Regions from separate parts of the Enterobacter sp. FW301-JW81 genome, predicted to be linked through region 2. Evidence: predicted binding sites of a transcription regulator. Region 2 holds the regulator's gene; each other region holds the start of a gene.
The links. The regulator CRP, encoded in region 2, controls carbon source genes, mostly activating them, when cyclic AMP is high. The targets are predictions, from matches to a motif close to ATGTGANNNNNNTCACAT.
Positions count from the first base shown of each region.

Region 1: a site for CRP is predicted at 1,656-1,673, ahead of AC3WOK_RS15280 (glycine dehydrogenase). Genes of this name have one in related genera too.
Region 3: a site for CRP is predicted at 3,071-3,088, ahead of AC3WOK_RS01520 (maltoporin). Genes of this name have one in related genera too.

Region 1 is NZ_JBYTBA010000004.1:390,708-398,009, reverse strand. Features, by position in the region: gene pmbA (metalloprotease PmbA) at 1-704, shown strand, start outside; gene cybC (cytochrome b562) at 743-1,129, shown strand; gene AC3WOK_RS15285 (Hok/Gef family protein) at 1,200-1,322, opposite strand; gene AC3WOK_RS15280 (glycine dehydrogenase) at 1,774-2,112, shown strand; gene AC3WOK_RS15275 (SFCGS family glycine-rich protein) at 2,123-2,485, shown strand; gene AC3WOK_RS15270 (DUF4312 family protein) at 2,488-2,787, shown strand; gene AC3WOK_RS15265 (DUF4311 domain-containing protein) at 2,810-3,586, shown strand; gene AC3WOK_RS15260 (DUF4310 family protein) at 3,600-4,241, shown strand; gene AC3WOK_RS15255 (amidohydrolase/deacetylase family metallohydrolase) at 4,284-5,417, shown strand; gene AC3WOK_RS15250 (DgaE family pyridoxal phosphate-dependent ammonia lyase) at 5,401-6,519, shown strand; gene dagF (2-dehydro-3-deoxy-phosphogluconate aldolase) at 6,516-7,256, shown strand.
Region 2 is NZ_JBYTBA010000008.1:141,556-148,857, reverse strand. Features, by position in the region: gene AC3WOK_RS21305 (phosphoribulokinase) at 1-863, shown strand, start outside; gene AC3WOK_RS21300 (OsmC family protein) at 943-1,347, opposite strand; gene crp (cAMP-activated global transcriptional regulator CRP) at 1,659-2,291, shown strand; gene AC3WOK_RS21290 (YccS/YhfK family putative transporter) at 2,349-4,436, shown strand; gene argD (bifunctional acetylornithine/succinyldiaminopimelate transaminase) at 4,433-5,653, opposite strand; gene pabA (aminodeoxychorismate synthase component 2) at 5,740-6,303, opposite strand; gene AC3WOK_RS21275 (putative adenosine monophosphate-protein transferase Fic) at 6,334-6,918, opposite strand; gene ppiA (peptidylprolyl isomerase A) at 7,025-7,302, opposite strand, start outside.
Region 3 is NZ_JBYTBA010000001.1:334,891-342,192, forward strand. Features, by position in the region: gene AC3WOK_RS01510 (beta-galactosidase) at 1-1,237, shown strand, start outside; gene AC3WOK_RS01515 (PTS sugar transporter subunit IIB) at 1,368-1,610, shown strand; gene AC3WOK_RS01520 (maltoporin) at 1,715-2,980, opposite strand; gene AC3WOK_RS01525 (LacI family DNA-binding transcriptional regulator) at 3,250-4,326, shown strand; gene AC3WOK_RS01530 (magnesium transporter) at 4,369-5,370, opposite strand; M-box (ykoK) riboswitch at 5,431-5,600, opposite strand; gene AC3WOK_RS01535 (DedA family protein) at 5,759-6,262, shown strand; gene AC3WOK_RS01540 (SDR family oxidoreductase) at 6,264-7,013, opposite strand; gene AC3WOK_RS01545 (winged helix-turn-helix transcriptional regulator) at 7,114-7,302, shown strand, end outside.

The DNA.
Region 1 (7,302 bases), on a different contig from region 2:
AGTCTCCGGAGTGGGTGGGTAAAGAGTGCGCCGAGCGCACGTTGTCCCGCCTGTCGCCGCGCAAGCTCTCCACCATGAAGGCCCCGGTCATTTTTGCCAACGAAGTGGCGACCGGTCTGTTTGGTCATCTGGTGGGCGCGATTGCCGGTGGCTCCGTTTACCGTAAATCGACCTTCCTGCTCGACTCGCTGGGCAAGCAGATCCTGCCGGAATGGCTGACCATCGAAGAGCATCCACACCTGCTGAAAGGGCTGGCCTCCACGCCGTTCGACAGCGAAGGCGTGCGCACCGAACGTCGCGATATCATCAAAGACGGTATTCTGACCCAGTGGCTGCTGACCAACTACTCCGCGCGCAAGCTGGGGCTGAAAAGCACCGGTCACGCGGGCGGTATCCACAACTGGCGGATTGCCGGCCAGGGCCTCAACTTTGAGCAGATGCTGAAAGAGATGGGCACCGGTCTGGTGGTGACCGAGCTGATGGGCCAGGGCGTAAGCGGTATTACCGGGGATTACTCTCGCGGTGCGGCGGGCTTCTGGGTGGAAAACGGCGAAATCCAGTATCCGGTGAGCGAAATTACGATTGCCGGCAACCTGAAGGACATGTGGCGCAACATCGTTACGGTCGGTAACGATATTGAAACACGTAGCAATATACAGTGTGGTTCAGTTCTTCTGCCCGAAATGAAAATTGCGGGTCAATAAAGATAGCGTTTTGTTAATAATAAAAAAGGAAGTGAGCAATGCGTAAACACCTGTTAGCGATCGTCGCAGCTTCAACGCTGGTTCTTGGCTCTTCTGCGTTTGCTGCCGATCTTGAAGACGACATGGGCATCCTCGGTCAAAACCTGAAGGTGGTGCAGAAAACGGACAATGCGGCTGAAATGAAAGACGCACTGACCAAAATGCGTGAAGCGGCGCTGGACGCCCAAAAAGCCACCCCGCCAAAGCTGGAAAGCAAAGCGGCAGACAGTGCTGAGATGAAAGACTACCGCCACGGCTTTGACGTGCTGGTCGGCCAGATCGACGGCGCGCTGAAGCTCGCCAACGAAGGCAAAGTGAAAGAAGCCCAGGCGGCGGCCGAGCAGTTTGTGACTACGCGCAACACGTATCATCAAAAGTATCGTTAATTGGGTGCCTGAGCTGTACGTCCTTTCTCCGTATGCGGGGGCGCATTATGCGCCCCCGCATCTTTGCTCCCTACCGGTCGGAGCGACACTCCATCCGCGCTGTCACTTCAAGCGAGCCGTTTCGAAAACGGATCTCGCACAGTGTTTTCCTCGTCACCAGCGTTAAGATGATTATCGTCAAAGAAATAATCATCAAAACCCCGATACTTGGGGATTGGCGTTTCATGGATGCCTCCTTGCTTTAAAGCGGGCGAGGTAGCAAACATCACGTGGCTAGACGTGTCGTTTACAGCCCCGTCCTGATTTACATTCAGGTAGGGGCTTTCCACTTTCCGTCCCATGCCTGAGACGGTCAGTCTCAAGCACCCGTCGCCACTCTAGCGAATCCCCATAAGAAAACCTTATCCACATCACATTTCTACGAGCCCGCTCGGAAACTTTTCCACTCTGCTTGCCTGTTTATTGCCGCTTAATAGCGTGATATTCATCACGCAAATACAGCGATTTATCCATATTCAGCGCATTTATGTGGCACAGATCACTGCTGCGGCTCGCCTTTCCACTTCGAAGTGGAAAACAACTCGCTACAAACAATTCCCCCCCAACGTTAGTTTCATTCCAGAGCCATTAACGGGGTAAGACCAGTGATTAACGGAGCGGTAATGAACGACGTTGGGGAACAGGCAGTGCAAACAGAGCAGCTCGCGAACACTATGCTGCAGCAGGTTTATGCCCTGCTGGCCCGGCACGACATCATCCCCAATGCGGTACAGGAACAGATGCTGACCTCCCACGTTCGCGCAATGGCGCACCGGTCCGTGACCGGCGAGCCGCTGCCGGAGGTTGAAGCGGAACTGTTCGACGAAATTTCACCGGATTCAATGCGGCTGGCACGAGAAGTGGTAGCGCAGTTTGGCAACCTTCCTGATGAAGAGGCCTGGCTGCTCTCCGTTCACTTTGAAGTCGCGAAAGACAACCTTTAAGGAGCAACACATGGAACAGATTACAGTCGTGATTGGCGATCGCCTGGGCAAAGGTCAGAAAGTGGCCGCTGGTGTGGAAAAAGCAGGTGGACGCGCGGTTGTCGTACCGGGTATGGCTGCCGATATGAAGCTCGGCGACGTGATGAAAGCGGAAAACGCCACCTTCGGCATCTCCTTCTGCGGCAGCGGCGGCGCGGGTGCCATCACGGCGCAAACCAAATATGGCTACAAAGCCAAATACGGCATGCGTTCCGTGGAAGAGGGCGTGACCGCCATCAACGAAGGCTGCAACGTGCTGGGCTTTGGCTTTATGGATAAAGAAGAGCTGGGCGAGCGTCTGGTACAGGCGTGGCAGAAGAAATACGGCGCATAAGCATGAAAGAACAGTTCACAACCACGGTGAGAGTGAAGGGCAAAGGCGACGCCAAAGCGCGCGCTTTTGCCGACGCGCTCAACCACGTTCAGGCCGCGGTGATGAAAGCCTCACCGCATATCTTACTGCGTATTGAGCCACAGGATGTGCAGGTCGTTCAGGCGCAAGAAGCGGTGCGAAAAGAAGCCTTTCTGTTCTTCTTTTTGCGCCGGGAAAGACGCACCTACAGCGTGGAGCTGGATGTGACCGTCAACGTGACCGCTATCAATCTTGACCAGGTGGATTTCGTCACGCAACGCTGATTATTCATAAAAGGGCAGACTGATGTTCTTAATTATATTAATAAAATCGCTCATCATCGGCGGCCTGGTAGGCGTCGGTGTCGGAGCCGGGGCTGCACGCATGTTTCATGCGCCTACCACTCAGGGTATGGGCGCGTTTCGTACGTTGGGGGAACTGAACTCCTGCGAAGGGGACCCAGCGTCTCACTTCTCCTTTGGGTTAGGTTTCTTCTTTAACGCCTGGGCCTCTTCCGTGGCCGCAGGGGCTTTCACACAGGACGTTGACCACCGCATCATCCCGAACTGGGGTGCTGCTGCACTGATGATCAAAAACCGTAACGTCGGCGAAACGCTGCACGATCCGCGCAAAATGGCGATTGCCTGCGGCCTGATCGGCATGATTGTCGTGACCTTCCTTAACCTTACCGCCTCCTCCGTACCGGCTGCGCTTCAGGTCACCGCCGTCAAGGTGCTGGTGCCGGCGGCAAACCTGCTGGTGAACACCGTGATGCCGGTGATCTTCTGGCTGGCGGCCATCGACGCGGGTAAAAAATCGGGCTTCTGGGCGACCATTTTCGGCGGCGCAGCGCAGCTGATTATGGGCAACGCCGTGCCGGGCCTGGTGCTGGGGATCCTGATTGGTAAAGGCGTAGAGGAGAGCGGCTGGAACCACGTCACCAAAGTGATGATGGCGGCTATCGTCCTGCTGTTCGTGCTGAGCGGCTTCTTCCGCGGCTTCGACATGAAGATGATCGAATCCTTCCATCTGACCGTGCCGAACTGGCTCGACATGATCCACAACTCGCTCAGCGGTAAATAACAGGAGCCTCTACATGGAACAGAATAAAGGTTTTTGGTATGCCGACTGGTCGTTCCCGATCTTCGTTGGCCTGCTCTCCTCCGGCGTGTTTGCCGGGACGCACATGTACTACCTCTACGGCATCGGCGCGTTTAACGAAGTGGCCTTCGTGGCGATGCTGAAAGCGGGGATTGATACCGGCGTCTACGGCGCGGTGGCGGCGTTCGGCGCAAGCTTCCTGTTCGCCCGCATTATCGAAGGCTCGCTGGTCGGTATTCTCGACATCGGCGGCGCCATTCAGACCGGCGTGGGTCTTGGCGTTCCGGCGCTGCTGCTGGGCGCGGGGATCATGTTCCCGGTGACCAACTTCATTGCCGCGCTGATTACCGGCCTGGTGATTGGCCTGGCGATTGGCTACGTCATTATCCTGGCGCGTAAGTTCACCATCAATCAGAGCAACTCCACCTACGGTGCAGACGTGATGATGGGCGCGGGTAACGCCTCCGGCCGCTTCCTCGGGCCGTTGATTATCCTCAGCGCCATGACCGCCTCCATTCCGATTGGCGTGGGTTCTCTGCTGGGGGCACTGCTGTTCTACATCTGGCAGAAGCCCATTACCGGCGGTGCGATCCTCGGTGCCATGCTGTTGGGCTGGCTGTTCCCGGTCGCCCTTTAATACCCGCGGGCGCTCAGGCGCCCGCCTTATCAGGAGATCCTCATGTTTGATTTACTCCTGCGCCGCGCGCGCCTTGCCGACGATACCCTGACCGATATCGCCATCCAGGACGGGAAGATTGCGGCGCTGGGCGACATTGACGCTCCCGCCAGCAAAACGGTTGAGCTGAACGGCAACGTATTCGTTAGCGCAGGCTGGATTGACTCCCACGTCCACTGCTACCCGAACTCCCCGATTTACCACGACGAACCGGACAGCGTCGGCATTGCCACCGGCGTCACCTCCGTAGTGGATGCAGGCAGCACCGGGGCCGACGACGTGGACGATTTCTATGAAATCACCCGTAAAGCGACAACCGACGTCTTTGCCCTGCTGAACATCTCCCGCGTGGGGCTGATTGCCCAGAACGAGCTGGCCAATATGGCCAACATCGACGCCGACGCGGTCAAACAGGCGGTTAAACGTCACCCCGATTTTATCGTTGGCCTGAAAGCGCGCATGAGCAGCAGCGTGGTCGGTGAAAACGGCATTACGCCGCTGGAGCGCGCGAAAGCCATTCAGAAAGAGAACGGCGACCTGCCGCTGATGGTACACATCGGCAACAACCCGCCGAACCTCGACGAAATTGCCGAGCTGCTGAGCTCGGGCGACATCATCACCCACTGCTACAACGGCAAGCCCAACCGCATTCTGACGCCCTCCGGCGAGCTGCGCGCCTCCATTACGTCTGCGCTGAAGCGTGGCGTGCGTCTGGACGTCGGCCACGGCACGGCGAGCTTCAGCTTTGAGGTGGCGAAACGCGCCATCGCGATGGGTATTCTGCCGCACACCATCAGCTCGGATATCTACTGCCGCAACCGCCTTAACGGCCCGGTAGGCTCGCTGGCAAGCGTGATGTCGAAGTTTCTCGCTATCGGCATGTCATTGCCACAGGTGATTGACTGCGTAACCGCCAACGCCGCCGACGGCCTGCGCCTGACGCGCAAGGGCCGCATTCAGCCGGGTCTCGACGCCGACCTGACGCTGTTCACCCTTAAACGTCAGCCGACGGTGCTGACGGATGCCGAAAACGACAGCCTGCAGGCTGAACACATTCTGGTGCCGCTTGCCGCGATCCGCGCGGGCAAGGGCTACATGACCGAACAAGGGAGCACGGAACATGCCTTCGATTTATGAGAAGTACAACTTAAAGCAGGTTATCAACACCTCCGGCCGCATGACGGCGCTGGGCGTCTCCACGCCGCGCCCGGAAGTGGTGCAGGCGGCAATGGACGGCATGAATCACTATTTTGAGATGAAGGATCTGGTTAACAAAACCGGGGAATACATCGCGAAGCTGCTGGACGTGGAAGGGGCGACGGTGGTCTCCTGCGCGTCGGCGGGCATTGCCCAGTCCGTGGCGGCGGTGCTGGTGAAAGACAGCGACTGGCTGCTGGAAAATCTGCACGTTACGCCGGTTGAGAACAACGAAATCGTCCTGCCGAAAGGCCATAACGTTAACTTCGGCGCGCCGGTTGGCACCATGGTGGCGCTGGGCGGCGGTAAGCTGGTGGAAGCGGGCTACGCCAACGAATGCTCCGCCGATCAGCTGGCGGCGGCGATCACTCCGCGTACGGCGGCGATCCTTTACATCAAATCTCACCACTGCGTGCAGAAAAGCATGCTCAGCGTCGAGCAGGCGGCGGTGGTTGCGCGTAAGCACGATCTCCCGCTGATCGTCGACGCGGCAGCGGAAGAAGATCTGCATACCTACTACCGATCCGGCGCCGATCTGGTGATCTACAGCGGCGCGAAGGCGATTGAAGGGCCAACCAGCGGGCTGGTGATCGGCAAGACCCAGTACGTTGAGTGGGTGAAGCGTCAGACGGCGGGCATTGGCCGCGCGATGAAGGTGGGTAAAGAGGGCATTCTTGGCCTGACCTGCGCCATCGAACACTACCTGACGGCGACCAAAGAGAGCGGTGCAGAGATGGTGGCGAAGATGACGCCGTTTATCGACGCGCTCAACACCCTGAACGGCGTCACCGCGCGCGTGGTCTGGGACAGCGCGGGACGCGACATCGCGCGCACCGAGATTAAGTTTGACGAAGCTACTACCGGCGTCGGCACCGGCGAGCTGGTGAACGCGCTCAAGCAGGGCGAATACGCCATTTATTTCCGCGGCTACAAGGCCAACGAAGGGATTATCGAAGCGGACGTGCGCAGCGTAAACGCAGACCAGCTGAACATCGTGTACCGCCGCATTAGCGAAGTCTTAGGACAGGAGAAAAAAGCATGAAACTGACCCCCAATTTTTACCGTGACCGCGTCTGTCTGAACGTGCTGGCAGGCTCCAAAGCCAACGCCAGCGCCATTTACGAGGCGGCGGAAGGTCATGTGCTGGTGGGCGTGCTCTCCAAAAATTACCCGGACGTGGACAGCGCCGTCGCCGATATGCGTGAATACGCCGCGCTGATTGATAACGCGCTCTCTGTGGGCCTGGGCGCGGGCGACCCGAACCAGTCGGCGATGGTGAGCGAAATCTCCCGCCAGGTGCAGCCGCAGCACGTTAACCAGGTCTTTACCGGCGTCGCCACCAGCCGCGCGCTGCTGGGGCAGAACGACTCCGTGGTCAACGGTCTGGTCTCCCCGACCGGCACCGTCGGCATGGTGAAAATCTCCACCGGCCCGCTGAGCAGCGCGGCACCGGACGGTATCGTACCTGTGGAAACCGCGATTGCCCTGCTGAAAGATTTCGGCGGCAGCTCCATCAAATACTTCCCGATGGGCGGCCTCAAGTGCCGTGACGAGTATAAAGCGGTGGCGGAAGCCTGCGCCCGTCACGACTTCTGGCTGGAACCGACCGGAGGTATCGATCTGGAAAACTTTGAGGAGATCCTGCAGATCGCCCTGGACGCGGGAGTGAGCAAAATCATCCCGCATATCTACAGCTCGATTATCGACAAAGCCAGCGGTGATACGCGTCCGGAAGACGTGCGTACGCTGCTGGCGATGACGAAGAAGCTGGTGAAGTAAAACCTGCCCCTCACCCTAACCCTCTCCCTTTGGGAGAGGACCGGGG
Region 2 (7,302 bases):
CCAGACATCCGGTTATTGCCGTTACGGGGTCGAGTGGTGCGGGAACCACCACCACCAGCCTCGCCTTTCGCAAGATTTTCGCCCAGCTGAATCTCCGTGCGGCGGAGGTCGAAGGCGACAGCTTTCACCGCTACACGCGCCCTGAGATGGACATGGCCATCCGTAAGGCGCGCGATCTGGGTAAACACATCAGCTACTTCGGCCCGGAAGCCAATGACTTCGGCCTGCTGGAGCAAACCTTCCACGAATATGGCCTGAGCGGCACAGGGCAGTCCCGTAAGTATCTGCACACTTACGACGAAGCCGTGCCCTGGAACCAGGTACCGGGCACCTTTACCCCCTGGCAGCCGCTGCCGGAACCCACCGACGTGCTGTTCTACGAAGGATTACACGGCGGCGTGGTCACGCCCCAGCACGACGTGGCGCGCCACGTGGATCTGCTGGTCGGGGTGGTTCCTATCGTTAACCTGGAGTGGATCCAGAAGCTGACGCGTGACATGAGCGAGCGCGGCCACTCGCGCGAGGCGGTGATGGATTCCGTCGTTCGCTCAATGGAAGACTACATCAATTACTTAACGCCGCAATTCTCCCGCACGCACATTAACTTCCAGCGCGTGCCGACGGTGGACACCTCCAACCCGTTTGCCGCCAAAACGATCCCTTCTCTGGATGAGAGCTTTGTGGTGATCCATTTCCGCAATCTTGAAGGCATCGATTACCCCTGGCTGCTGGCGATGCTGCAGGGCTCGTTTATTTCGCACATGAATACATTGGTGGTGCCGGGCGGAAAAATGGGACTGGCAATGGAGCTTATCATGACGCCGCTGGTGGAGCGGCTGATGGAAGGGAAGCAGATCGCATAATCATTTTTGCCCGGTGGCGCTGCGCTTACCGGGCCTACAATCCGTAGGGCGGGTAAGCGCAGCGCCACCCGCCAAAAGATTAAGCCTCGATCACTTCATACGAATGGGTAATTTTTACCGCTTTCTCCAGCATTAACGCCACAGAGCAGTACTTCTCCGCAGACAGGTCCACCGCGCGTGAGACCGCCGCGTCTTTCAGCGCTTTACCGGTGACAACAAAGTGAAGATTAATGTGGGTGAACAGGCGTGGCGCCTCTTCCCGGCGCTCTGAGGTGAGTTTGACCTCGCAATCCGTCACGTCATGACGGCCTTTTTGCAGAATCGACACCACGTCAATCGCGCTGCATCCGCCTGCCGCCATCAGCACCATTTCCATTGGGCTTGGCGCTTTATCACCGGAGTTACCATCCATCAAAATCTGGTGTCCTGACGCGGACTCGCCCAGGAACGTTAAACCTTCAACCCACTTCACGCGCGCTTGCATATTTTTGAACTCCAACGTTGCATTTTTGGTGACAGATTACGCGTGCGTTACATTTCTCGCAATGGAAGGCGACCTGCATCATGCTGAAGCGAGACACCAGGAGACACGCGGCGAAAGCTATGCTAAAACACTCAGGATGCTACAGTAATACATTGACGTTACACGTGTATGCAGAGGACATCAAACTTTACTGGCTGCGAAACGTTACGGTAGCCGACTTCCCAGGGTATGGGTAAGAATTCGATTGCAACCCCAGAGTCCGGATGCATCTGATGACTCTGGTGACAGCTTATAACAGAGGATAACAGCGCATGGTGCTTGGCAAACCGCAAACAGACCCGACTCTCGAATGGTTCTTGTCTCATTGCCACATTCATAAGTACCCATCGAAGAGCACGCTGATTCACCAGGGTGAAAAAGCGGAAACGTTGTATTACATCGTTAAAGGCTCGGTGGCAGTGCTGATCAAAGATGAAGAAGGGAAAGAGATGATCCTTTCTTATCTGAACCAGGGCGATTTCATCGGTGAACTGGGCCTGTTTGAAGAGGGCCAGGAACGTAGCGCCTGGGTTCGTGCAAAGACAGCATGTGAAGTGGCTGAAATTTCTTACAAGAAGTTCCGTCAGCTGATTCAGGTTAACCCTGACATCCTGATGCGTCTTTCTTCCCAGATGGCGCGCCGTCTGCAGGTCACCTCTGAGAAAGTGGGTAACCTCGCCTTCCTGGACGTAACTGGCCGTATTGCACAAACGCTGCTGAACCTGGCGAAACAGCCAGACGCAATGACCCACCCGGACGGCATGCAAATTAAAATTACCCGTCAGGAAATTGGTCAGATCGTCGGTTGTTCCCGTGAGACAGTGGGCCGTATCCTGAAAATGCTGGAAGATCAAAACCTGATCTCCGCCCACGGTAAAACCATCGTGGTCTACGGAACGCGTTAATTCCGCTTAAACGGCGTGTCACCGCAGGGTGTCACGCCGTTTTTGTCTCTACTCCCCATGTGGCGCAGGCTGATCTATCACCCCGAAGTTAACTACGCACTGCGACAAACGCTGGTGTTGTGTCTTCCTGTGGCCGTGGGCTTGATCCTCGGACATCTTCAGCAAGGTCTGCTGTTTTCTCTCGTGCCCGCCTGCTGCAACATCGCCGGTCTGGACACGCCGCATAAGCGCTTTTTCAAACGTCTGACTATTGGCGGCTGCCTGTTTGCGGGCTGCAGCCTCGCCGTACAGCTTCTGCTTGCCCGGGACATCCCGCTGCCGCTGATCCTGACCGTGCTGGCCATGACCCTCGGCGTCACCGCCGAAATCAGCTCGCTGCACGCCCGCCTGCTTCCCGCCTCGCTGATTGCGGCCATTTTCACGCTGAGCCTCGCCGGGAATATGCCGGTGTGGGAGCCGCTGCTGATCTACGCTCTGGGGACGCTGTGGTACGGGCTGTTCAACTGGTTCTGGTTCTGGCTGTGGCGCGAACAGCCGCTGCGTGAATCTCTGAGCCTGCTCTATGTGCAGCTGGCGGATTACTGCGAAGCCAAATATACCCTGCTCACCCAGCATACCGATCCGGAAAAATCCTTGCCGCCGCTGCTGACGCGCCAGCAAAAGGTGGTAGATCTGATAAGCCAGTGCTATCAGCAGCTGCACATGCTCGCCGCCAACAAAAACCACGAATACAAACGGCTGCTGCGCACCTTCCAGGTCGGTCTCGATCTGCAGGAACATATCTCCGTTAGCCTTCACCATCCGCAGGAGGTACAAAAGCTGGTCGAGCGCAGCCACGCCGAAGCGGTGATCCGCTGGAACGCGCAGACAGTATCGGCACGTCTGCGGGTCCTGGCTGACGATATTCTCTACCACCGCTACCCCACGCGCTTTAACATGGAAAAACAGCTCGGCGCGCTGGAGAAAATCGCACGCCAGCATCCGGATAACCCGGTTGGCCAGTTTGCCGCCTGGCACTTCAGCCGCATCGCCCGCGTGCTGCGCACGCAGCGCCCGCTTTATCCCCGCGATCTGATGGCGGATAAGCAGAAACGGTTGCCGCTACTGCCCGCGCTCAGAAGCTATCTTTCTCTTAAATCATCCGCCCTGCGCAACGCCGCCAGGATCAGCGTTATGCTCAGTACCGCCAGCCTGATGGGCATGGCGCTGCATCTGCCGAAACCCTACTGGATCTTAATGACCGTGCTGTTTGTCACCCAGAACGGCTACGGCGCCACGCGGGTGCGTATTCTGCACCGGGCCGGCGGAACGATGGCCGGGCTGATTATTGCGGGCGTGACGCTACACTTCCACGTGCCGGAAGGCTATACCCTGGCTGGCATGCTGGCGATTACGCTGGTGAGCTACCTGATTATCCGCAAAAACTACGGCTGGGCGATGGTGGGCTTTACGGTGACGGCGGTGTATACCCTGCAGCTGCTCACGCTCAATGGTGAACAGTTTATTGTCGCCAGGCTGATTGATACCCTCATTGGCTGCCTGATTGCCTTTGGCGGCATGGTCTGGCTGTGGCCGCAGTGGCAAAGCGGGCTGCTCAGGCAGAACGCCCACGACGCGCTGGAGGCCGACCAGCAGGCCATTCGATTGATCCTGAGCGACGACCCGCAGCCCTCCCCGCTGGCCTATCAGCGCATGAAGGTCAACCAGGCGCATAACGCCCTGTTTAACTCGCTCAACCAGGCGATGCAGGAGCCGGGCTTTAACTCGCACTATCTGGCGGACATGAAGCTCTGGGTGACGCACAGCCAGTTTATCGTCGAGCATATAAACGCCATGACAACGCTGGCGCGCGAGCACACGATGCTGACGCCAGACCTGGCCCAACGTTACCTGCAGTCGTGTGAAATTGCGCTGCAGCGATGTCAGCAGCGCCTGGAATATGACTCGCCGGGCGAGTCGGGAGATTCGAACATTCTGGAAGCGCCGGAGACGTTAACCCACGGGCCAATGAGCACCCTGGAGCAGCATTTGCAGCGCATTCTGGGGCATCTGAACACCATGCACACCATTTCGTCGGTGGCATGGCGTCAGCGTCCACATCACGGGATTTGGCTCACCCGCAGGCTGAAGCGGACGGCGTATTAACCTTTTACGATCTTCGCGACCGCAGCGGCAAAACGGGTTAACCCGTCTTCAATGTCTTTGTCTTCCACCACCAGCGACGGTGCAAAACGCATCACGTCCGGACCCGCGTTCAGCACCATCACCCCTTCGTGGGCGGCGGCGTGCAGGAAATCGCGCGCGCGGCCTTTGTACTGCGGCTTCAGCTCGGCACCAATCAGCAGCCCCATCCCGCGGATCTCGCTGAACACGTCGTACTGGTCGTCAATCTTTTGCAGGTGTTTTACGAACAGCTCGCGCTTCGCGTTCACGCCGTTCAACACCTCAGGCGTGTTGATAATATCAAACGCCGCGCCCGCCACAGCACTCGCCAGCGGGTTGCCGCCGTAGGTAGAGCCGTGAGAGCCCACGTGGAACGCGGAGGCGATATCCTGGGTCGTCAATACTGCACTCACCGGGAAGCCGCCGCCGAGCGCTTTGGCGCTGGTCAGAATATCCGGCGTCACGCCGTAGTGCATGTAGGCAAACAGATCCCCGGTACGGCCCATTCCACACTGAACTTCATCAAAGACCAGCAGCGCCTGATGCTCGTCGCACAGTTCGCGCAGCCCTTTCAGGAATTCCGGCGTGGCCGCCGTCACGCCGCCTTCGCCCTGAATAGGCTCCACCACCACCGCGCAGGTGTGATCGTCCATTACCGCTTTCACCGCATGCAGATCGTTAAACGGCACGTGGACAATATCGGCCGGTTTCGGGCCAAAACCGTCGGAATACTTCGGCTGACCGCCAACGGAGACGGTAAAGAAGGAGCGCCCGTGGAAGGCATTGTGGAAAGCGATAATTTTGGTTTTGTACGGACTGTGGCGCGTGGTGGCGTAGTAGCGCGCCAGCTTGAAGGCGGTTTCGTTGGCTTCGGTACCGGAGTTCATAAACAGCACGCGCTCGGCAAACGTGGCATCAATGATCTTGCGGCCTAGACGCAGCGCCGGTTCGTTGGTGAACACGTTGCTGGTGTGCCACAGGGTTTCGCCCTGGGTTTTCAGCGCGTCCACCAGCGCAGGATGGCAATGACCGAGCGCCGTAACCGCAATCCCGCCCGCGAAATCCACGTACTCTTTACCCTGCTGATCCCAGACGCGGCTGCCTTTTCCCTTCACCGGGATAAACTCAGCCGGTGCATAAATCGGCAGAATCACTTCATCGAATGTCGCGCGGGTAATTGCTGGTTGTTCAGTTGCCATGTCATGCCCATCCATTTTATGTCACATCAATTGTGAAAATATAATCACAAAATATGCATAAAAAATCACGGCAAGGCAACAGATATTCAGCGATTGAGGAAATTTGCCAGCAGCGCGTGCCCCTGTTCGCTGAGGATGCTTTCCGGGTGGAACTGCACGCCTTCGAGATCCCATTCGCGGTGGCGAATCCCCATGATCTCCTGCGACTCGCTCCAGGCCGTCACGTCAAAGCACTCAGGCAGCGTCGGTGGGTCAATCACCAGCGAATGGTAGCGCGTCACGGTTAAAGGATTATTAAGCCCCGTAAATACTCCGGTACCGGCGTGAGTGACCGGAGAGGTTTTGCCGTGCATCACTTTCGCGGCACGCACGATGGTAGCGCCAAACGCCTGGGCAATCGCCTGGTGGCCCAGGCAGACGCCCAGAATCGGCAGCTTGCCGGCATAGTGCCGGATGACATCCAGAGAAACACCCGACTCCGACGGCGTACACGGCCCGGGTGAAATCACGATTTTCTGCGGAGCCAGCGTCTCAATATCGGCGAGATCGATCTCGTCGTTGCGGCGGACAACCACCTCTGCACCCAGTTCACAAAAATACTGGTAAAGGTTCCAGGTGAAGGAATCGTAGTTATCAATCAGCAGAATCATGGCGGCTCCCGAAAAAAATGCCGCCCTATTCTACTCAGATTCCCGCGCTTCGCTCACTACTTTGGCAAAGATCGCGCTCAGCGCGGACAAATCACCCGTTGCGCCACTTCGGTTAGCGGCGACCCACTGCTCGGGATCGATATCGCGCCAGTCCAGGGCGTAATCCGCATGAATGGCCAGTTGCTCGAAGAAAACGCGTTGGGCAATACCGTTGCCGCGCATAAAAGGATGCAGCATATTGATTTCGCAGTAATAGTGGCTAATTCTGTCAACAAACGCCGCTTTCTCAAGGCCAGCCAGATACTTCTCGCTTTCCAGCGCCGCCATCAGCTCGTTACCCATCTTTTCGATGTATTCGAAATGGCAGAACGGAATATCGCCCTTAAAAATATCGTCGGTACGGAACTCGCCTGCCCCCTTCATTTCACTGCGATACAGGTGTCGATGAATGAGGCACAGATGGGGTAACCCGGGCGCGGGAGGCCCAAGCTCCAGCGTCTCAATATGGGGTTCTGAGGGACCAATACCTTTTTCAAGGAGACAACTGGCCTGAAGATTGACGTTACGCTGCTGCTCCCAGAGACGGGATTTTTGCTTATCGGTGAGTTTTTTCACTTAACGCCTCCCTGAATAGTCCGTTTGCCACAAGTATAAGCAGCAAAACGCGCTTTCGCAGGGAGGGCTAAATCATACGGGCGAGGATCGCCCGTATTTAAGACAATTACGGCAGCACTTTCGCGGAGAGGATAACCACCGGTTTTGACGGCACATTCTGGTACGGGCCGACGTCATGGGTAGGCACCTGAGAAATCTTATCAGCCACATCCATTCCTTTCACAATTTTACCGAAAACGGCATAACCGAAATCACGCTGACCGTGATCCAGGAAGGCGTTATCGGCCACGTTGAGGAAGAACTGACTGGTCGCGCTGTCTTTATCCGCCGTACGCGCCATAGAAATGGTCCCGCGCTTGTTCAGCAGGCCGTTGTCCGCTTCGT
Region 3 (7,302 bases), on a different contig from region 2:
CTGGGACAGTTACCCGATGTGGCACAGGGAGAAAGACGAAACGGCGCTTGCCTGCTACACCGCCATGTATCACGACATGATGCGCAGCCTGAAGGGCGGCAAACCCTTCGTGCTGATGGAGTCGACGCCGAGCACCACCAACTGGCAGCCAACCAGCAAGCTGAAAAAGCCGGGGATGCATATTCTCTCGTCGATGCAGGCGGTGGCGCACGGGGCGGATTCGGTGCAGTACTTCCAGTGGCGTAAAAGCCGCGGGTCGGTGGAGAAATTCCACGGTGCGGTTATCGATCACGTGGGTCATCTGGATACCCGCGTCGGGCGTGAAGTGACGCGCCTGGGCGAGATGCTGGCCCGCCTGCCGGAGGTCGCAGGCTGCCGTACCGAGGCCCGGGTGGCGATCGTCTTCGACCAGCAAAACCGCTGGGCGCTGGACGATGCCGAAGGTCCGCGAAATATGGGAATGGAGTACGAAAAAACCGTCAACGAGCACTATCGTCCGTTCTGGGAAAAAGGCATCGCGGTGGACGTCATTGACGCTGACGGCGATCTGAGCCCCTACGCGCTGGTGATTGCCCCGATGCTTTACATGGTACGCGAAGGATTTGCCGAGCGGGCAGAAGCCTTTGTGGCCAATGGCGGGCATCTGGTGACGACCTACTGGACCGGCGTGGTGGATGAGACCGACCTCTGTCATCTGGGCGGTTTCCCTGGGCCGCTGCGCAAGCTCCTGGGCATCTGGGCGGAAGAGATTGACTGCCTGGGCGAGGGGGAGCGCAACCTGATTCAGGGGCTGGCGGGCAACGCGGCAGGCCTGCAGGGGCCGTATCAGGTGCGGCATTTATGCGAGCTGATCCACGCGGAGTCTGCACAGGTGCTGGCGACCTACCGCGATGATTTCTACGCCGGTCGCCCTGCGGTAACGGTCAACCGCGTCGGGAAAGGCAAGGCGTGGCACGTCGCTTCGCGTAACGATCTGCCGTTCCAGCGCGATTTCTTCGCCGGGATTATCAGCGAGCTGGCGCTGCCGCGCGCCATCGAGGGTGAACTCCCGCCGGGCGTGGTTGCCACGGCGCGCACGGATGGCGAAACCATCTGGGTGTTTGTGCAGAACTACACGGCACAGCAGCAGTACATCACGCTGCCGCAAGGGTATACCGACTGCATAACCGATGCCGCCGCAGCGGGCGATACCGTGCTGCTGCCGTGGGACTGTCGGGTGCTCAGGCGTAAAGCGTAGTTGATTTTCTCCCTCTCCCTGTGGGAGAGGGTTGGGGTGAGGGCATCAGACCGCACCATCCGGGCAACAAGGCACAGAACGCCTGCTCCACGAGCAGGCATTTTTTTATCTGCATATAATGAGGCGTATTATGGACAGTCAAATTACCCAGCGTTTAATCCCCGCGTTTGGCGGTGACGATAATATCGAACACGTCGAAGCCTGTATTACCCGCCTGCGCGTGACGGTAAAAGATTTAAATAAGGTTGATTCACAGACGTTACAGAACGAAGGGGCGCTGGGCGTAATTATTATCGGTCAGCAAGTGCACGCTATATTCGGCAGGCAGTCTGATACATTACGGAAATTATTAGACGAACATTTTAATCAGTAAATATAAAAAAGGGATAGCCAAAGTAATGGCTATCCCAAAGCAGTAAAATAGACTGCAGGTTGCTGGAGATACGATAACGATTAACGCAAATTATGAATTAAGACTTACCACCAGGCCTCGACCTGCACACCAAAGTTCCAGGTATTGTTGGCCGTGCCATCTTCGAAGGATTTCCCTTTTTCGGAATCATTCAGATAAGAAGCAAACACGCGCAGTTCCGGACGCGACATAAAGTCAGGTCCATCGGCCAGGCCCAGGGCAATGGTGTATTTCTCGCCGCTCTGCTTGTAGTCAGACCCGTCGGTGTAGGTGTCTTTCTGGTAGAAACCACCCACTTCGCCAATCAGGCGGACATACTCGGTAAACTGGTACTGCGCGCGGCCGACAAGTGAAATCAGGCGCGATTTATCGGTATATTGCGTGGTATCGTCCGCCGAACCCCAGGTCAACACGTGGTTGAAAGAGAGCTTGTCGGTAATGGGAATTAAGCCAGTGTTGATCACGCGGTAGCCGCTGGCATCGTTCACATAGTTCCACATGTCGTACCAGCCGCCACCCTGGGACACCATATTCTGCGCCAGGCCTTTGTTAGCGTACTGCAGCACCAGCTTGTTGTATCCCCCCAGCATGTCCTGGCTGATCTCACCGGTCACCATCACGCCGTTGTCGGCCTCGTACAGCCCGCCGTACTCTTTCTGTTTGTTGGTCGGGTTTGGCATGGCGTAGTCGATGCCGACTTCGGTCCAGGCGCCTGCCCATGGTTTCCAGCCCGCATAGCGGAGATCGATATAGTTGATGTTCACGTCGTTATCACCGTCAACGCGGTAGTCCACGTCGTTGGCATCGCCGCGGATCCACGCCACGGAGACCGCGCCGGGGCCGAGCGTATAGTTCTCAATACCTGCACCGGATCCCGAGATATTCCAGTATTTGGTGTCGATGATGTGCAGGTCGTGGCGCTGGTAATAGCGCTTCCCACCCCAGATCACCGCGTTGGGATCGCCCGGAATGAGCCCCTTGATCTGCAGGTTCAGCTGACGCAGGCCAAACTGGGCATCGTCGCCAAAGGTGGTTTCATTATCGTTTGAACCGTCAGACACCATGCTCACCATGCTGTCGAGATAAAAGCTTACGTCGTTCTTTTTGTAGACCTCAGAACCCAGCTCCAGCTCGCCATAGGTATCGGCTTCGTTACCCAGACGGCCAATTTTGTTCTTCTGCCACTCCTCCATCCCACCATCCCGTGAGACGCCCACGCCGGAGCGAAGATATCCATGAAAATCAATCGGTACTGAAGACGCTGCAAACAGCGAAGGAGATGCCAGCGCGGCAGCTAACGCAACAGATACAGAGCGGATCGTCGTGTTCATTGTAACCCTCTTATTGTTTTGTAATACGTTCACAAATCCGCTGTCATAAAATGCCTAAACCCGTTGGCTGGCAATTGTACGATCTGAAATGTGTGATTAACTGCAAATAAAATAGACAATTTTGTTACGAGTAATGAGATTGGACACAAATTATGGCATTGTGAGCGTCATACTTTTTGATGGTGTTATGCCCGCAGGGAGAGGGTGGTAAGCGTTTTTTTTCAGCACCCCTGTTACAATCAGCGCATAACAACATAAGGAACCGGACCATGAAGTCGAAAAGCGCAACGTTAGAGGACGTGGCACGCCATGCGGGCGTCTCCTATCAGACCGTGTCCAGGGTACTGAATAAATCTGCCAATGTATCCGACGCCACGCGCAGCAAGGTGGAGAAATCCATAGAGTTATTGCGGTATGTACCCAACCGACTGGCTCAGCAGCTGGTGGGCAAGCAGAGCCAGACCGTTGGGCTGGTGACCATTTCGCTGGCGCTGCACGCGCCTTCGCAGGTTGCGGCGGCGGTGAAACGCTATGCCAATGTGGAAGGCTACCAGGTACTGATCTCAATGATTGATGAGAACGTCAACCACAGCATCCAGAATTCCATCAACGAGCTGAAATCCCAGCTGGTGAGCAAAGTGATCATCAACGTGCCGCTGGAGGCTGAAGCGGCGCATAAAATCGCCACCGACAACGATGATATTGTCTGCCTGTTCCTCGACGTGGACCCGTACAGTTCCGTGTTTAACGTTTCGTTTAACCCGGCGGACGGCACCCGCGCCAGCGTTAAATATCTTTATGAGCTCGGCCATCGCGACATTGCCCTGCTGGCGGGGCCGACGTCTTCCGTGTCGGCGCAGCTGAGGTTGAAAAGCTGGATCGAGACCCTGAAGGGTTACGGCCTGGAGCCGGCATCGGTCATTCGCGGCAACTGGGATGCGCAGAGCGGGTATGCAGGCGCGCTGCAGATGCTGAGGGAAACGGCGCAGTTTACCGCCGTGCTGGTGGCTAACGACCAGATGGCGCTGGGCGTGCTGAGCGCGTTCCATCAGCAGCAGGTTTCAATTCCGGGCGAGAAGTCGGTGATTGGCTACGATGACACCTATGAAAGCTCGTTCTTCTACCCGGCGCTGACGACGGTATCGCTGGATTTAGATCTGCAGGGTAAAGAGGCGGTGCGCCGTATTCTCGACAGCGGTGAAGAGAATGCCCAGCGCATGTCCTCGATTTTACCTGCCCGTCTGGTGGTGCGACAGTCTACCGGGCCAAAAGGGGAGAAAGGGAAAAACCTGCAGGCGCTTGCCCAGCAGCTGCGTGAGATCGCGCATCAGCTCGGCGATGCGTAGCGCAGTGAGCACCTCAATCACGTGAGTGAGGTGCTCGCAAGCTTACTCCAGCCCCAGCGTATATTGCGCGATTTTAAAGTAGATGATCAGCCCGGTACCGTCGATAAGCGTCGCGATGAACGGCGCGGAGACGACCGCCGGGTCAATGCCGCAGCGCTTAAGCACCATGGGGATCACGGACGACACAATCGCGCTCCAGAGCGTGATACACACCAGCGTCAGGCTGACGATAAGCGTAATTTCCATCCCAATCCCCATCATCCAGGCGCGGATGCACCCGGCGATGCCCAGCGTGGCGGCAATCATCAGCGAGGTGGTCATCTCTTTACGCAGCACGCGGCCTACGTCGCGCAGGTGGACTTCTCCCAGCGCCATCGCGCGCACCAGCGTTGAGGTAATCTGGGTACCGCTGTTGCCGCCCGTGCCGATTAGCAGCGGAATAAAGAACGCCAGCGCGATGGCGGACTCCAGCGCCTCCTCGAAATGCTGAATGACCGAGCTGGTATAGGCTTCGGCGACAAACAGCAGCAGCAGCCAGACGGAGCGTTTTTTCCACAGGCTATAGGCGCTGGTTTCCAGATAGGGCTTTTCCAGCGGCAGCGTCGCCCCCTGAAGCTGGGCATCTTCGGTGACGTCATCTTCCAGCAGATGCGCAATTTCGCGTTCGGTCAGGCAGCCGACGAGCTTGCCGTGGGTGACCACGGGCACCACATCCGCGCCGCCGTGCGCCAGCAGTCCGGCGACATCGGCACGTTCATCTTCCGGTTTGACCTGCAAAAACTGAGAAATCATCAGCGATTTCACCGGCTGTACCGTATCGGCGGTTTGCAGCAATTTGCGCACGGCAATCATGCCCGCCAGGCGGCCATTGTCTTCAATAAAAATATGCGACGGAATATCATCGTCTTTTAATTTTTCGAAGAATTGCTCGCGCGCCAGCGCCACGCATAATGAAATATCGAGGACGATAAAATCGGTATTCATATATTGCGCGATAGCGCTGTCATTGAATGCCAGGTTTTGGTTATGAATAGCGTAAGACATAGTGAATTCCCTTTGAATAATAAAATCTCTCAGGGGCGAGCAAGACAGGGCATGTCGAAGAGGAGATCCCCACGTCCTGGGTTCAGCACTGTACACCGTATCCCGTGAGGGAAGTTATACTGACAAAGCCTTGATTCGACAGTGCCTGTTTTACCCTGTGCCGGTTCTCTCGAACCCACCAGAGCGATAACGTGTATTTGTACAGGAGCCTCGCCATAACGAGATCGTTATAAAACGAGAGGGATAATACGCCTATTTAATTTTGCCGCTCAGGAATTTAAATAATGTTTAAGAACGGTTTAGAAGAATCTTATTAATAAGATGTTGAGGGTTTATTTAAGTTAATTCATTTTAAATGAAGAGTGATATTTACATCGGAGGAGGGTAAATGACGTGGCTTGATACTTTGCTGAATCACTTTGCGCTCTATCCGGCACATCTTTTCGCGCTGTTATTTATGATGGCGCTGAGCAAATCGACGGTGCTGATCTCCTCCGTGCTGCCTCCCGCCTCGGTGATGCTGCTGGCAGGCATTACCGTCAGCCAGACGAGCATGCATCCGGCGCTGGCGTGGCTGGCCGTGGTGATGGGGGCAACGGTGGGGTCGGGGCTAAACTACCACATCGGTCAGCGGATGGGGCACACGCGATGGGTGACCCGCTTTACCGCAAAGCACGCCGGTAAATTTTTGCGGGTGCAGCATCAGCTGCAGAAAAACGGTGTGCTGGTGCTGTTCACCGCGCGCTTCCTGGCGGTGCTGCGCTATATCGTGCCGCTGGCGGCAGGCATGCTCAGGCTCAATGTGGCGAAGGTTTACGGGGTTAGCCTGCTCTCTGCCGCCGTCTGGGCGGCGCTGTATGTCGGCATTGCTACCGGCATCAGCGCCTTTTGAGTTACAAACTTCCCATCCCGCCGTCCACCAGCAGCTCCGTGCCCACCGTGTAGCTGGACTCGTCGGAGGCCAGATAGAGCGCGGCTTTTGCCAGCTCCGTCGTCGAGCCCATTCTGCCCAGCGGCACCAGCTTAATGACCTCTGACATCATTGCGTTAAGCGCCTCCTCGCTTAAGCCCGTTTTGGTAAAGGCCGGGGTTTCCACCGGGCCGGGGCTCAGGCCGTTGACGCGGATCCCGCGCGGCAGCAGCTCCGCCGACAGCGTACGCGCCAGCGACAGCAGGGCGGCCTTGCTCGCGGCATATACGCTGCTGGTGGGCAGGCCGATGCGCGCGCTGACGGAGCCGCAGAGGATCACCGAGGACGGATTATTCAGCAGCGGCAGCAGCGCCTGAATTAAAAAGAACGGTCCCTTCAGGTTGATGCCCATCAGACGATCCCAGGCATCCTCCTGCCACGCTTCCAGCGGGGCGTGCGTCACGTCGCCGGCGTTGAGAAACACCGCGTCCAGGCGCGGCCAGCGGGCGGCGAGGGTCTCCGCCAGCGCTTTTTGCGAAGCAATATCTCCCGCATCGGCCGGGATCACCCAGGCCTTATCGCCCAGAATGCGCTCTGCTTCGGCGAGGGTGTCCGGGTTGCGCCCGGTGACGGCAACGCGTGCGCCTTCGGCGATGAACGCCTGCGCGGTGGCAAGACCGATGCCGCTGGTGCCGCCGGTAATCAGCGTATATTTATCTGTTAAACGACCCATGTTTTTCTCCTGAAATGTCTCTGGAGAAAGCACTATAGAAACGTTAGTATCGAAAGGAAACCAGGTACCAAATGGATACTAACGAGGCAAGAGGTGTGCTATGGCAGAAATGCTGGACGTGGCCTGCGAAAAAAAATCTGAGGCGTATACCTGCCCGATGACGCAGTTTGTCAACCTGATTTCCGGTAAATGGGCGATCCCCATTCTCTATCGCCTGATTGTGTTCAATACGCCCGTTCGCTTTGGCGACCTGCTGCGGGCGGCAGCGCCGATTACGCAGAAAGAGCTA